3 regions of the Arthrobacter sp. QXT-31 genome follow, and region 2 is predicted to be linked to each of the others. Evidence: riboswitches for the same ligand, from Rfam matches in the RefSeq annotation. Region 2 holds a riboswitch; each other region holds the start of a gene.
The links. Region 2 has a riboswitch for thiamine pyrophosphate ahead of BWQ92_RS19920 (bifunctional hydroxymethylpyrimidine kinase/phosphomethylpyrimidine kinase). Riboswitches for the same ligand answer to the same signal wherever they lie in the genome.

Region 1 (2,258 bases), 520 kb from region 2:
CGAACTGTTCGTCGAGGCGGAACCCGGCGCCACGGACGCCAGCGCCCGCGAACAGGTGCGGGGCATCACGGCCGAAGTCGCGGAAAACCATTCCCGCCGGATGGTCCAGCTGGGCCTGAGCGGGTAGCTTGCCGGGTTGCCGCTAGATGACGGCTGCGGGGGACGTCGCTTCGAGGGCGTCGAGCAGTTCCGCCGCTGCGGCCGCCGGATCCGGCGCCTCGGTGATGGCACGGACGACGACAATCCTGCTGGCTCCGGCCGCCAGGACCTGCTCCACGTTCGTGCGGTCGATCCCGCCGATCGCGAACCAGGGCAGCAGCAGTCCCCCCACGATTTCCTCGTTCACGGTGCGGACAGCCTTCGCCGCATAGCTCACCAGATCGAGTCCGACGGCGGCGCGCCCGGGTTTGGTGGGGGTGGCCCAGAGCGGGCCCACGCAGAAATAGTCCAGGCCGCCGCGTCCGTGGGCGGCGACGATGGCGGCATCCACCTGCTCCGTGCTGTGGGTGGAGAGCCCGATCACGGTTGCATCGTGCAGCAGCTTCCGGGCAGCGCGCAGCGGCAGGTCCTTCTGGCCGATGTGGAACACCGGGGCGCCGGCGATGGATGCGACGTCGGCGCGGTCGTTCACGGCCCAGAGCCGGCCGTGCCGGCGGGCGGCGGCGTGGACGATTTCCAGCAGCTCGAGCTCCTCGGCCGCCTCAATGCTCTTGTCCCGCAGCTGGATGATGTCAACGCCGCCGGCAAACGCCGCGTCCACGAAGTCCGCAAAGTCCCCGCGGTCCTTGCGGGCATCGGTGCAGAGGTAGAGGCGGGCGGCGGTGTGGGCAGAGTGCTCGGTCATGGCAACCACCTTAGTTCCTCTAAACTGGGCAGGTACCGCGGGAGCCCGTTGCCGATGTCATAAAAGGCGCAGGGCTGAGAGGGCGTCAGAGCCGACCGCTTGACCTGATCCGGTTAGTACCGGCGTAGGGAAGGAAAACATGAATCCCGAAACCAGCGGTAAGGATTGTGCCGCGACGCGTCTCGAGGCAGACGTGGCCGTCATTGGCGGGGGCGTGGTGGGCCACGGCATCGCCTGGGAGGCGCGGCGTTCCGGCCGGTCGGTGGTGCTCATCGATGAAGCCCCCGGCAGTGGCGCCAGCTGGGCGGCGGCCGGCATGCTCGCCCCGGTCAGCGAACTGCATTACCAGGAGGAAGGGCTCCTGGAGCTGATGCTGGAGTCCTCGGCCAGGTGGCCGGAGTTTGCCGCCACCCTCACCACCGGGGAGGACGCCGGTTATCTCACGACGCCTACCCTTGCGCTGGGTGCCGATCCCGCCGACCGGCGCGCGCTGATGGACCTGCGGGACGTGCAGCGGGCCCACGGCCTGGAAGTGGAACCGCTGACTATCCGCGAGGCGCGTTCCCGCGAGCCGCTGCTCAGCCCCGGAATTTCCTGCGCCCTTGATATCCCGGCAGACCACCAGGTGGACCCGCGCAAGCTGGTCAGGGCCCTGGCCGCAGAGCTGGCCAGCCAAGGCCAGAGGACTGCGGGCCAGGGGAACGCGGCAGCACAGGGGTCCACCGTCCCAGAGCAGGCCACTGGCCTGCTCTGGGACGGCGGACGCGTCTGCGGCGTCCGGCTGGCGGGCGGCGGCTCCGTCAGGGCGGCCGAGACGGTGGTGGCCAACGGCCTGGCCGCGGCACAGCTGCAGAACCTGCCGGAAGGCCTCCATCTGCCGCTGCGGCCCGTCCACGGAGACATCCTCAGGCTTCGGGTCCCCGCACACCTGCAGCCCCTGCTCACCGCAACCGTCCGGGGCATGGTGCGGGGCGTTCCGGTGTACATAGTGCCCCGCCAGGACGGCACGGTGGTGATCGGCGCCACCCAGCGCGAGGACGGCGTGCCGGGCACCAGCGCCGGCGGCGTCTACCAGCTGCTGCGTGACGCGCAGGCCCTGCTTCCCGCCGTCGCCGAGCTGGAGCTGCTCGAGGCCACCGCCCGGGCACGGCCCGGCACACCTGACAACGCACCCCTGCTGGGCCGCGTACCGGCATGCGGCCCCGCAGGCGGGCGGGATGCCGGTACGGACGTGGCGGGCCTCATCATTGCCACCGGCTTCTTCCGCCACGGGGTCCTGCTGACCCCGGCCGCCGCGGCGATCTGCCGCCAGCTCATGGACGGCATTACCGATCGGCGCTGGGCCGCGTTCCGGCCGGCCCGGTTTTCCCCCGGGCTCCCCGATCCGCTGGGAGTTGCTGCCCCGCTGGGAGCT
Region 2 (2,258 bases):
CGGAAGCAGAACGCCACGCCAAGGCTGAAGCCACCCGCGCCGCCCTCGCCAACATCGCGGCAGCGGCGCACGCCGCGCACCTGCACGAGGAGGCCGCGCAGACCGCCGCCGCGTCAGCGGAAGCACCGCGTCCGGCCGCGCCAGCGGCTGCCGCACCGGAAAGCCCTGTGGTGCACCGCGCTCCTGAAACGGAGAGCATCTCCGGCCGGCCAGGGGCAGTGCTGACTTTTGGCGGCGAGAAGGTGATTCTTCCGTTTGTCGATCACAGCGATGAGCCGCCGAAGGAAGCGCCGGCCCTGACGCTGGACCGCCTGGAGGAGGCCTTCGCGCACCTCGGCAGCCCGGTTGCGCCCGCCGAGAAGGAGGAGCCCAGGGAAGAGGCGCCGGCCCAGCGGGAAAGCGAGCAGCGGGAAAGCCGGCAGTCGGAAAGCCAGCCTGCTGCGGGCCAGCTGGCCGAAAGCTCCACCGCCCTGTCCCGGGGGCGCCGTCCGCGACGCAACCGCAGCGCCAGCCGTCCCCAGGGCGCAGCCAACGAAACATCCGTGGAGCACCACGAGGTTGCTCCCGCATCCGCCGCCGGGCACTCGCACGAGGCCAAGGCACCGGAGACGGGTGACGGCAGCGCGGCCAAGGCGGCTCCGCAGCCAGCCAGCGAACCGATCATTCTGGGGGTTGGGGTACCCGCCTCGGAACTCTGAGCTGATCAAGGTCTGGGATGACTGACTTCTGAATCCAGAGGAAGGGTCCGGCACCGCGCTTGCGGGGCCGGACCCTTTTCGCTGCCGGCCTGTCGCAAACGTCAAATTCGGCGCCATATCCGGAACGAACCGCTAGGCTGGGGGACTGACACGGGGTGCCGCGCACGGGCCGGCTGAGATCCAAACCCGTTGAACCTGTCCGGTTAGCACCGGCGAAGGGATGTCTCCTTTGTCATCAACACTGTCAGCATCGCTCCTGCCTGCACCAACGGCCGCCGCTAGTCCGCTCCTGGAAACCGTGGCTCCGCCCACCCCCACCTCCCGTGCAGTTCCCCGGGTCCTTGCCATCGCCGGCTCGGATCCGTCCGGCGGCGCAGGCATTCAGGCCGACCTGAAAAGCATTGCAGCCCACGGCGGCTACGGGATGGCCGCGATAACCGCCCTCACCGCGCAAAACACCACCGGCGTGAGCGGCGTGCACGTTCCGCCTGCATCATTCCTGTCAGCACAGCTGGATGCTGTCAGTGACGATATCCACGTGGATGCTGTGAAGATCGGCATGCTGGGCGATGAAAAGGTGATCGCCGCCGTCCGCAGCTGGCTCGAAAAGGTGCGGCCCGGCGTCGTGGTCCTTGACCCGGTGATGGTAGCCACCAGTGGTGACCGCCTCCTGCGGGAGTCCGCGGAGGCTGCCCTCCGGAAGCTGCTGCCCCTCGCGGACCTGGTCACCCCCAACCTTCCCGAACTGGCGATGCTGCTCGGGGAACCTGAGGCCGCGGACTGGGCTGCCGCCCTCGACCAGGGCAGGCGGCTCGCGGACCAGACCGGTGCCACGGTCCTGGTCAAAGGCGGCCACCTGAACGGGACAACCTGTCCGGACGCCCTCGTCAACACCGCAGGGTTGCTGTCCGCGGAGGTGGTGGAGGTTACCGGTGAGCGGATTGCCACGCGGAACAGCCACGGCACCGGATGCTCCCTCTCCTCGGCCATGGCCACTGCACAGGCGCGGCTGGGCAACTGGGAAGCGTCACTGCGGGAGGTCAAGCCCTGGCTGGCCGGCGCGCTCCGCACGTCCGGGCAGCTGGAGGTCGGCGCCGGAAACGGACCCATCCACCATTTCCACCACATGGCCGACGCCGGAACGACAGGTCCGGCCGAACCAAAGGGGGCGTTCGGGGAACTGCTGCGTGCCGAGACCTTCGCCGACCTGGAAGTCATCTATGGCCTGGGCTTCATCCGCGGGCTTGTGGAGGGCAGCCTTCCGGAGAAGGAATTCGCGTACTACCTCGCCCAGGACGCCATCTACCTCAACGGCTACTCCCGCGTCCTGGCCCGGGCCAGCGCTCTCGCGCCGACCGAGGCCGAGCAGCTGTTCTGGGCACGGTCCTCGCAGCAATGCCTGGAGGTTGAATCGGAACTGCACCGCAACTGGCTCAGCACACGTACCGTGCAGACGGAGCTTGGCCCCGTCACGAAGGCCTACGTCGATCATCTGCTGGCCGCCTCGGCGGGCGGCAGCTACGCCGTGCTGGTGGCCGCGGTCCTGCCCTGCTTCTGGCT
Region 3 (2,258 bases), 160 kb from region 2:
TGTGGTCGTAGCCAGGGGCAACATCGGTGACCAGCGGGCCCAGCGTGTAGAAGGGCGCCCCCTTACAGAGCTCCTGCTGGCGCTCCACATTCTCACGCACCAGGTGGAACGGGATGTGGCCCGGTCCCTCCACCATGACCTGCACGTCGTACTCCCAGGCCCGCTGGGTCAGCTCAGCCAGGGTGTCCAGTTCGGCGAACTGCGCGGCGTCGTTGGCGTCCGCCGTCGCGCCGGGCCGCAGGCCGTCACCCAGTGAGAAGGCGACGTCGTACTTCGCGAAGATCTCGCAGAGCTCGTCAAAGTGGGTGTACAGGAAGTTTTCCTGGTGGTGGGCAAGGCACCAGCCGGCCATGATGGAACCGCCGCGGGAGACGATGCCGGTCACACGGTTCGCTGTCAGGGGCACGTACCGGAGCAGCACGCCGGCGTGGATGGTCATGTAGTCCACGCCCTGCTCGCACTGTTCGATGACCGTGTCACGGAAGATCTCCCAGGTCAGCGCGTTCGCCTCGCCGTTGACCTTTTCCAGCGCCTGGTAGATCGGCACCGTGCCGATCGGCACGGGGGAGTTGCGGATGATCCACTCGCGCGTGGTGTGGATGTCGTCGCCGGTGGACAGGTCCATCACGGTGTCCGCACCCCACTGGGTGGCCCACTGCAGCTTGTCCACCTCTTCCGCGATGGAGCTGGTAACGGCCGAGTTGCCGATGTTGGCATTGATCTTCACCAGGAACGCCTTGCCGATGATCATGGGTTCGGACTCAGGGTGGTTGATGTTGCTGGGGATGATGGCCCGTCCGGCGGCGAGTTCGCTGCGGACGAGTTCCACGTCGCAGTTCTCACGGAGGGCCACGAAGCGCATCTCGGGAGTGATGGTGCCCTGACGCGCATAGTGCATCTGCGTCACGGTCCTGCCTTCAGCCGCACGGCGGGGCACCGGCCTGGCGCCCTTCCATTCGGCGGAAGCCGCGCCGCGGCGCACGGCTGACTTGCCGTCGTCGAGCAGGTTCCGCTCGCGGCCGTCATAGGTCTCCGTGTCTTCGCGCGCCGCAATCCATTCCGCACGGAACGGGGCGAGGCCCACCACCGGGTCGCTGCCCGGACCGGCCGTGCGGTAAACGCGCAGCGGCTCGTTCTGCTCGCCGTTGGGGGAGGGCTCCAGGGCGATTTCCGTTACCGGAACCCGCAGCCCGTCTCCTTCCAGGTAAGCCAGTGAATGGGACTTCAGCGACTGCGTGACGGCTGCGTCATTCTGGGCTGATTCATTTTGGGCAGGGCTCAGCTGTGATTTCTGGGTGCTCAATTTACTGCTCACTTCCTTCGCCGGCATTACCCGGACAGGTTCGACGGTCGCAGGCTGCGTCAGCCTGATCTCAGCCCCTGCAAGGGCACCCGTGTGGTCGTTAGACGAAGCTACCACAGCCCCGATTGCCCCTGTCCATCTGTGAAGGGCCCGGTGCGGCGGCCAATTAAGCTGGAACCATGGCGCACATCATCGAATTCAGCGGACCCGTGCTCACTGCGGCGGATGAGGAACGCCGCGGGCTCTGGGCCGTTGACGGGAAACTGACGTTCAATCCGCCGGGCCGGCGGGCGGACACCGTCCTGGATGGCTGGGTCCTGCCCGGATTCGTTGATGCCCACTGCCACATCGGGCTGGGCCCGGCGGGTGCCGTGGACGACGACGTGGCGTATGAGCAGGCGATAACTGACCGCAACGCCGGAACGCTGCTGGTGCGCGACGCCGGCGCCGTGAGCGACACGCGCTGGCTGCAGCAGCGGCCTGATGCGCCCCGGATCATCCGGGCCGGCCGGCATGTTGCCAGGTCCCGCCGCTACCTTCGCAACTTCGCCGTCGAAGTTGAACCCGAAGGCCTCGTGGAGGCCGTGCGCAAACAGGCACGGGAGGGGGACGGCTGGGTCAAGCTGGTGGGGGACTGGATCGACCGCACGGCCGGCGACCTCGCGCCGTCCTTCCCTGCCGCTGCCGTGCGGGACGCCGTCCGGGCCGCCCACGACGAGGGCGCCAGGGTCACGGCCCACTGCTTCGGCGAGGACACCCTGGATGACATGCTGGACGCCGGCATCGACTGCATTGAGCACGCCACAGGGCTCCTGCCCAGGCACATTCCCCGCTTCGCCGAGCAGCAGGTGCCGATCGTTCCCACACTCATCAACATCGCCACCTTCCCCGATATCGCAGCCCAGGCCGAGCCAAAGTTCCCGCGGTATGCCGAGCACATGCGCTCACTCTGGGC

Region 1: another riboswitch for thiamine pyrophosphate. It lies ahead of thiO (glycine oxidase ThiO); the one in region 2 lies ahead of BWQ92_RS19920 (bifunctional hydroxymethylpyrimidine kinase/phosphomethylpyrimidine kinase).
Region 3: another riboswitch for thiamine pyrophosphate. It lies ahead of thiC (phosphomethylpyrimidine synthase ThiC); the one in region 2 lies ahead of BWQ92_RS19920 (bifunctional hydroxymethylpyrimidine kinase/phosphomethylpyrimidine kinase).

The regions. Positions count from the first base shown of each region.
Region 1 covers NZ_CP019304.1:3,839,445-3,841,702, forward strand. The annotation lists gene BWQ92_RS17475 (ferritin-like fold-containing protein) at 1-127, shown strand, start outside; gene thiE (thiamine phosphate synthase) at 143-844, opposite strand; TPP riboswitch at 872-993, shown strand; gene thiO (glycine oxidase ThiO) at 984-2,258, shown strand, end outside.
Region 2 covers NZ_CP019304.1:4,362,896-4,365,153, forward strand. The annotation lists gene BWQ92_RS19915 (Rne/Rng family ribonuclease) at 1-698, shown strand, start outside; TPP riboswitch at 840-936, shown strand; gene BWQ92_RS19920 (bifunctional hydroxymethylpyrimidine kinase/phosphomethylpyrimidine kinase) at 919-2,258, shown strand, end outside.
Region 3 covers NZ_CP019304.1:4,202,937-4,205,194, forward strand. The annotation lists gene thiC (phosphomethylpyrimidine synthase ThiC) at 1-1,303, opposite strand, end outside; TPP riboswitch at 1,299-1,406, opposite strand; gene BWQ92_RS19095 (amidohydrolase family protein) at 1,483-2,258, shown strand, end outside.